DNA from 2 places in the Geobacillus sp. genome. Region 1 is predicted to be linked to the other one. Evidence: riboswitches for the same ligand, from Rfam matches in the RefSeq annotation. Region 1 holds a riboswitch; the other holds the start of a gene.
The links. A riboswitch is a leader RNA that binds a small molecule or an ion and turns the genes downstream of it on or off. The one in region 1 is predicted to bind S-adenosylmethionine.
Positions count from the first base shown of each region.

Region 2: it holds a riboswitch for S-adenosylmethionine, as region 1 does, so the genes downstream of both, IKE44_RS12805 (methionine ABC transporter ATP-binding protein) here and IKE44_RS00600 (hypothetical protein) in region 1, are expected to answer to the same signal.

Region 1 is NZ_JAFWFM010000009.1:3,481-7,686, reverse strand. Features, by position in the region: gene IKE44_RS00610 (PaaI family thioesterase) at 52-534, opposite strand; partial or broken gene IKE44_RS00605 (VOC family protein) at 715-1,098, opposite strand; gene IKE44_RS00600 (hypothetical protein) at 1,115-1,471, opposite strand; SAM riboswitch class I at 1,522-1,626, opposite strand; gene opp4A (oligopeptide ABC transporter substrate-binding protein) at 1,677-3,461, opposite strand; gene IKE44_RS00590 (ABC transporter permease) at 3,475-4,206, opposite strand, start outside.
Region 2 is NZ_JAFWFM010000218.1:18,576-22,781, reverse strand. Features, by position in the region: gene IKE44_RS12835 (arsenate reductase family protein) at 1-14, shown strand, start outside; gene gcvH (glycine cleavage system protein GcvH) at 108-491, shown strand; gene IKE44_RS12825 (DUF2553 family protein) at 565-705, shown strand; gene IKE44_RS12820 (ribonuclease M5) at 877-1,236, shown strand; gene IKE44_RS12815 (thioredoxin family protein) at 1,233-1,547, shown strand; gene IKE44_RS12810 (hypothetical protein) at 1,701-2,045, shown strand; SAM riboswitch class I at 2,119-2,228, shown strand; gene IKE44_RS12805 (methionine ABC transporter ATP-binding protein) at 2,317-3,345, shown strand; gene IKE44_RS12800 (methionine ABC transporter permease) at 3,335-4,003, shown strand; gene IKE44_RS12795 (MetQ/NlpA family ABC transporter substrate-binding protein) at 4,019-4,206, shown strand, end outside.

The DNA.
Region 1 (4,206 bases):
CGGAGAAAGCGCTGTCAAAAACAGCCGCTCTCCGGCGCCTTTCGTTGCTTGTTACCCACGGACAAACGTTTTCGGCATGACGACCGCGACGACTTGCCCGCGGGCGCACAGTTCGCCGTTGGCGAACACTTCGGTGTCCACTTTCCATTTTTTCGGATGAATATCCGTCACAGTGCCGACGGCGACAAGCGGCACGCCATGCGGCGTCGGCTTGACGAAATCGACGTGAAGCGACGCAGTGACAAAGCGCGGCGGCGTTTCCCCGCTCCCTGGTTCATGGCCGTTTTTCCGATGCAAGGCAAGCGCCGCTGAACCGGTGCCGTGGCAATCAATGAGCGAGGCGATCAGCCCGCCGTACACAAACCCTGGAATCGCCGTATGTTCCGGACGCGGCGTATACACCGTCACCGTTTTGTCGCCCCGCCACCCGGTGCGGAAATGGTGGCCTTGTTCATTCAGACGCCCGCAGCCGTAGCACCAGGCGAATTCATCAGGGTAGTCGTCTTGAATCGCGTGCACGATCATTTCTTCCACGTCATCCTCCCCCTCTCTTTTTCTAGTATACCATTGAATCGAGAAGACGACGACTCCTACATGGACAGTTGTTGTCTAGCGGCAGGCAAGGCCATACGAAGAAAAATAGAACGAAGCGCCAATCGCCAGACGGCAAATTCATAGGCGGCCCAAACAGCTGGCCGCCTAGCGTGACGCCATTTATCGAGCAGGCTCGTAAAACTCGATCCATTCGCCGTCCGGGCCAAGGAAAAATAAGTATTTCGCCCCGTTTGGGAGCGTTGTAATTTCATCCCACACTAGCGGGACGCCGAGCGACTAAAGCCGTTCTTTCTCCTGCTCAATGCCTTCGACCGTAAACGCCACGTGGTGCACTTTTCCTTCCGTCGGCAAATCCGGATTGTATCCTTCGATCAGCTCGACAATGATCGAGCCGTCAATCCCTAAAAACGCCAATTTCATCGTGCCGTTCGTATGAATCATTTCGTCGAGCAGCTCCAAGCCGACGACGTTTTGATAAAACGCTTTCGATGCCTCGATGTCTTTCACTTGAATGCCGACATGCTCAAATTTTTTGACTGCCATTCGTCCCTCTTCCTTTCTATGACTCCATTAACCATACTGCTTGTAAATACGGCGTCATCTGCATCGGGAAAATCCCTTTTTTCCCAAGCTCTGTCCATATGTAGCGGTCAAGGGCGTACGGTCCGTCCGCCTTCCATTCGTCCGCCTCACTGTTGGTCAACAACAACGAAAAGGCTGTTCCTTGCGCTTCCCCATACAAATGAACGTATCCGTCCCCACGGTCGACATGCACCGCCGCCTTAGAGTCAAACCGGATGAGCTCCGCCTGCACACAGCGCATGACACAAACGGCGAACGCAGCGGCAGGGAGATGAGCGGCCATGCAAGCACGGAGCGAAACCGCCTCCTCCACTGTTTCTCCTTCACCTCCCATCGACAAAAACCCCCTTCGCCTCGGAATGAGGCGAAAGGGGTCATGAGCCGTTCTTATCATCCAAAGCGAAACCGCTTTGCGGGTGTTAGCACCTTGCCTGCGGCAGGTTGCTGTGGGGTCATCAAGCCCGTTCTCTCGCCCACTCTTGATAAGACGTATGCAATTTATCTTCTATCTTATCGTACATCATCAAAGGCAACAATCGTCATTGTTCGACTTCCGGTTGCTCGGACGTGACGCCGACATCTTTCCACGTCAGTTTCGAGCTCGGGTCAACCGTAAAGTTGGCGACGCGGTTGTTGACGGCATAAATGGACAAACCATACAACGTCGGGATGACCGGAACTTCTTCGTTCATCAGCTGTTGCCATTCACTGTAAATTTTCCGGCGATACTCCTTGTCAAACGCCTGCTCGGAATGGCCTTTTTCCAGCAGCTCATCATTTTTCTCGTTCACCCAACGCGAGTAGTTGAACATGGCGTTGCGGCCGTACAATCCGTACGGGTCGACGTCCGTTCCAGTTGACCAAGCGGCGGCGTAGACATCCACTTTCGGATCGTCTTTTTCGACCATATCGTAGAAGGAGTTGAACTCCGCCAAGCGTCCGTCTACAAGCTGAACATCGAGACCCACATCTTTCCAGCATTGCATATAAAATTTGGCCAGCGGTTCAGCGATGTCCCCACCGCTCATCGCCAAGAAGTTGATCTTGAATTTTTTGCCGTTTGGATCTTCGCGGAGGCCATCGCCATCCACATCTTTATATCCCGCTTCATCCAGCAATTGTTTCGCTTTTTCCGGATTGTACGTATACCCTTTGATGGAACTGTCATGATAGCCCGGGAACGACGGCGGAATGAGCGTGTTCGCCGGGAAGCGCAAACCATGATACAGGCGGTCGGCCACCTCTTGGTTGTTGATGGCGTACGCCATGGCTTGGCGCAGTTTTTTGTTTTGGAATTTCGGATTGTCCATTACGTTTTCCTGCTTTTTCGCATCCCAATGGCCGAGTTTAAAGCCGATATAGCTGTACGACAAACCCACTCTACCGATAAACTGAATGTTTTTCGTCCCTTTCGCGTTCAAATATTGGTCAGTCGGGAACCCAGCGACGTCAATTTCGCCTTTTTTCAGCGCTTGCAGGACGACTTGCGGGCTGACGACTTTCAAAATGACGCCTTCCAAGTTCGGTTTGCCAGCCCAGTAGTCATCATTGCGAACAAACTCTACCGACTCGCCCGGAACGATTTTCTTCACTTTAAACGGACCGAACCCGATCGGGTTTTTCCGGATTTTATCCGATTTCGCCAAGTCTTTGATCGGAATGTCTTTCAAGTAATGCTTCGGCAGCGGATACGCCCAAATGCCAGTCAACACCGACGGATTGGCCTGTTTCCATGTGATCGTCAACGTCTTTTTGTCGATGACTTTAATGCCGGAAATTTTATCCGCTTTGCCGCTGTGATATTCTTCCATCCCGACGATCCCTTGGATGAGCGCATCGCCATAGCGGACGCCGGTGTAATCTTTATGGCCGATGACCAAATACGCATACTCCAAGTCTTCAGCGGTCACCGGCTGGCCGTCATGCCAATTCACATTGTCTTTAATATGGATTGTCATCGTCTTTTTATCATCCGACAACTCATACGTGGCAGCCCCATCATTTGTAATTTCATAGTCACCGTTCGTCCGGAAAAGCGACTCGTCAAAAAATTGCAAAATCTCTGCGTCGGGCGCTCCGGTGTAGAATGCAGAGCTGAGCATCCCTTCAAACGGCGTATCGGACACAAGGCCGTATTTCAACACGCCGCCATCGATGATTTTCCCGTCGTTTTTCACCGTCATCGGGAATTTGCTGATGTCTTCCTTCTGAGCCGCCGGTTTTTCGTTATTGTTGCCCTTTCCGCTCGTTGTGTCGGATTTGCCCGTGCACCCGGCGAGCACGAGCAAGAGCGCGGCGAGAGCCGCCAGCCATTTTCTCTTCACATTTTCTTCCCCCTTATCCTAGTCGTTGTCTTGCATCAGCCGCACGTTTCAGCGCTTGGCCGATGAAATTTATGCACAGCATCATCACTAAAATAAGCAATGACGCAGGCAACCAAACCCACCATTTGTTTTGCAAAACATCCGGGTTGGTCGCATAGCTGACCAACGTCCCTAAGCTCGGCGTGCTCTCCGGCAGCCCGAAGCCAAGATACGTGAGCCCGGACTCGATGCCGATGTTGCCCGCCAAATTTAACGTCAAATTGACGATAATGATCGAGCTGAGGTTGGGCAAAATTTGAAAAATAATGATTTTCCAATCTGGCGTGCCGAGCGTTTTTGACGCGCTGACATAATCCAGCTCGCGCTCGGTCAGCGTTTTGGCGCGGATCAGCCGGGCTTTGCCCGTCCACAAAAACGCGCTCATGATCAAAATGAACGTCAATACATTATATTTAGGCACAATGGCGACAAAAACAATAACGAGCATCAAAAACGGCAGAACGAGAATAAAATCGATGATGCGCATAATGACATTGCCAATCCAGCCGCCGAAATAGCCGGCCACCAATCCGACAATGAGGCCGATCGCCCCAGTGATGAGCGTAATGGCCAGCCCGATCGTAAACGAATTGCGGGCGCCGATGATGAGCTGGCCAAACACGTCGCGCCCTCCGTAGTCTGTGCCAAGCCAGTGTTCCGCTGACGGCGGAGAATAGATGGAAAGAAAATCCACTTTCACGATTTC
Region 2 (4,206 bases), on a different contig from region 1:
CGACGGAAACATAAAAAATTTGGCCGAAATGAAATGAATTCAGTGAGTTTTGGCGAAAAATCGGTTATGATGAAAAAGAACACAACTTGCCGCACTGGAGGGATTTAATGAACACGCCGAAAGAACTCCGTTATTCGAAAGAGCATGAGTGGGTGCGCGTCGAAGGGGATAAAGTGCGCATCGGCATCACCGATTTCGCCCAATCGGAGCTGGGCGACATCGTGTTTGTCGAGCTGCCGGAAGTCGGCGCGGAACTGACAGCGAACGAGCCGTTCGGCAGCGTTGAGTCGGTGAAAACCGTCTCGGAATTGTATGCGCCGATCAGCGGCACGGTCGTCGAAGTGAACGAAGCGTTGAACGACAATCCGGAATATGTGAACGAATCACCGTATGAAAAAGCATGGATGATCGTTATTGAGCCGAAAGACTTAAGTGAAGTGGACAACTTGTTGACGGCCGAACAATACGAAGCGATGATCAACGAAGGATAAACGTTCCTGCAAAGTTCGCTTCGAACCGGGCCCCCTATACATACCGGAATGTGATGAAAAAGGGGTGCTCGTGATGGTGTTGCAAACGAAGCAACTGGATGTCACGGACCGGGTCACCGGCAAATGGAACGGCCGCACGATCGAACTGTACGAGGGAGGCGAGCTCATCGGCCGCCTTCCGCTTCCTGCGGCTGTAGCGTGGAAAAACGGATAAAGCGAACAAATGGGAAAATTTGAAAATGGGTCACCGCTACCGTTGAACCGGATCAAAAATATGTCGACTGCGACGGGGAGGCGGGCTGGTGTTAGGAGGCAACGGCGGATGGCCGTTGCTTTTCTGTTGCCATACAATATTGTATCCTCATTCACGTTAGGTGGGTCGGACATGCGACAGGTGGAAAAAGTGATTATTGTGGAAGGGCGGTCAGATAAGGAAAAAGTGGCGGCCGTGCTGAACGAGCCGGTTGTCATCATTTGCACGAACGGCACGATCAGCGATGCGCGCCTTGAGGAGCTGGCCGATGAACTCGAAGGGCGGGATGTGTACGTGCTCGCCGATGCCGACGAGGCGGGGGAAAAATTGCGCCGGCAGTTCCGCCGGGTGTTTCCGGAAGCAGGGCATATTTACATTGACCGGGCGTATCGCGAAGTGGCCGCCGCCCCGATCTGGCATTTGGCGCATGTGCTGCTGCGCGCCCATTTTGACGTCCGTATCGAATCGTTCATGAGAGGAAGAGGCGAGTGAACACAATCGGTCGAAACGATATTAAGCGAATGGTGGAAGGGGAGCCGCTTCTCGCTCTTTCGTTGTATACCCCACTGTGCGGCACGTGCCAGTTGGCGAGGCGCATGCTTGTTGTCCTAGAACAATTGTTTCCGGACATACCGTTTTGCGAAACGGACATCAACTACATCCCCGAGCAGGCGGCGGCGTGGAAAATTGAAAGCGTTCCGTGCTTGCTTCTTTTCGCCGGCGGAGAGATCATCGGCAAATGGTATGCGTTCCATTCGGTCCCTTATTTGTACGAAGCAATCCGCGCCCGTTTGCCGCGTTGACGATCCGCCATTTTTTGACGCCGTTTGACACATTTCATGGGAAATGACAAAAACGGCGTTGGTTCGCCACGGCGGCTGTCGAGATTTTTGTAAAGGATTCTCCCCCTTCGGCATGGAAATAAAAGGACAAAGGAGATGGGGGGAGGATGCTCAATGGAAATGTGCGAGTTGGTAGGACAGTTTATGGAACGGATGCAAACGTTGCGCCATTTGTTGCCGATTTTGCCGGATGAGCAGCTGTATGTTCGCTTTGAAAGCGAGGAAGAGACCGCCATGGTGGCGCTCGGCAAGGAGCTTACTGCCGGAAGGGAACCTGATGAACGGAACGTCTTGACGGTGCACGGCTCCAAAAAAGCACTTTGCTCGCTTTTAGACGGCGAGCTGAAGCTGCAGCAGCTCGTCCGGCTGCGCGAAGTGCATGTATCGGGAAGCTTTCGTCATCTGTTGCTGCTTGAGTCGCTCCTCCATTTGGCTAAGCCATATCGGCATGTTGGGTGAAATTTTTATTGACAATGTTCGACACAAGGTGATACAATCACAGTTGTAGTCAATCGAATAGGCGATTGTTGCGCTCTTATCAAGAGAGGTGGAGGGATGTGCCCAATGAAGCCCGGCAACCGTCAGCGCGTGCGCTGAAAAGGTGCCAATTCACACAAAGCGGCCTGCTTTGAGAGATAAGAGACGGAATGGTGCACAATACCTTTCTGTTCTCTGCGGGCAGAAAGGTTTTCTTTTTGCGCTCCGCCGCCTTGGGGAGGAAGGTGAAACGATGATTACACTCGAACATGTGACAAAGATCTATCAAGCGGCTAACGGCTCGGTCACGGCCGTCGACAATGTGTCGCTTGAGATTCGCGAAGGGGAAATTTTCGGCATTATCGGCTACAGCGGCGCGGGGAAAAGTACGCTCATCCGCTTGCTCAATGGGCTCGAGAAGCCGACGGGTGGCCGGGTGGTCGTCGCCGGCCGCGACATGGGGCGCATCAAAGGGCGGGAGCTGCGCAAGGCGCGTCAAGAGATCGGGATGATTTTCCAACATTTCAACTTGCTTTGGTCGCGCACAGTGCGGGAAAACATTGCGTTTCCGCTCGAGATTGCGGGTGTTCCGAAAGCGGAGCGGCAAAAACGGGTCGATGAATTGATCGAGCTCGTCGGGCTCACGGGGCGGGAAGAGGCGTATCCGTCGCAGTTGAGCGGCGGGCAAAAGCAGCGTGTCGGCATTGCCCGGGCGCTCGCCAACAACCCGAAAGTGCTGCTTTGCGACGAGGCGACATCGGCGTTGGACCCGCAGACGACCGATGCGATTTTGGACTTGCTCGTTGACATCAACAAGCGGCTCGGGCTGACGATCGTGCTGATCACCCATGAAATGCACGTCATCCGCAAAATTTGCGACCGCGTCGCCGTGATGGAAAACGGCAAAATCGTTGAGCAAGGCGACGTGTTGCACGTGTTCCGCAACCCGCAGCAGCCGATCACGAAGCGGTTCGTCAAGCAGCTCGTCGAGCCGGAAGAGACGGAAGAGGCGATTTCCCATTTGTTTGGCCAATACCCGAGCGGGCTGATCGCGCAGCTGACGTTTGTCGGCGCGGCGGCCGGCCAGCCGCTCATCAGCCAGGTCGTGCGGCAATTTGCCGTCGATATGAATATTTTGCAAGGGAAAATTTCGCAAACCCATCAAGGCGCTTATGGGGTGCTGTTTGTGCACATCAATGGGGCGGCGGATGAAATTGACCGGGCGCTTGGCTACATTCAAAGCCAGCAGGTGGCGGTGGAGGTGATTCACGATGCTCGCTAACCTCCTGCCGAACGTCCAATGGGAGACGATGTGGGCGGCGACGGTCGAGACGCTGTATATGACGGGAGTGGCGGTGGCGGCCACTTTCGTTCTCGGAATCGTTCTTGGCTTGCTTCTATTTTTGACAGCGAAGGGCAACCTATGGGAAAACCGGTTTGTCAATACCGTGATTGCGGCGTTTGTGAACATTTTCCGCTCCATTCCGTTTATTATTTTGATCATTTTGCTCATTCCGTTTACCACCTGGCTCGTCGGGACGATGCTTGGCGCCAATGCGGCGCTGCCGGCTTTGGTGATTGGGGCCGCGCCGTTTTACGCCCGCATGGTGGAGATTGCCCTTCGCGAAATTGATAAAGGCGTCATCGAAGCAGCCCAAGCGATGGGCGCCTCAACGTGGACGATCATTTGGAAAGTGTTGCTGCCGGAGTCATTGCCGGCGCTTGTCTCCGGCATTACGGTGACGGCGGTGTCGCTCGTCAGCTATACAGCGATGGCTGGAGCCATCGGCGCCGGCGGGCTTGGGAACTTGGCGTATTTGGAAGGGTTCCATCGCAACCATAACGATGTGACATTTGTCGCAACCGTATTGGTGTTGGTCATTGTATTTATCATTCAGCTGATCGGTGACTTTGTCACTTCGAAAATCGATAAACGATAAAGGGGGAAACAACTGATGAAGAAATGGTTGGGTGTGTTGCTCGCCGCCATTCTCGTGCTCGCTTTGGCGGCATGCGGCGGCAACAATAACGACAGCGCGGAAGGCGGCAAAGACGGCAAATTGGTGAAGTTGAAAGTCGGTGCGTCGAACGTGCCGCATGCGGAAATTTTGGAAAAAGCGAAACCGATTTTGAAAGAAAAAGG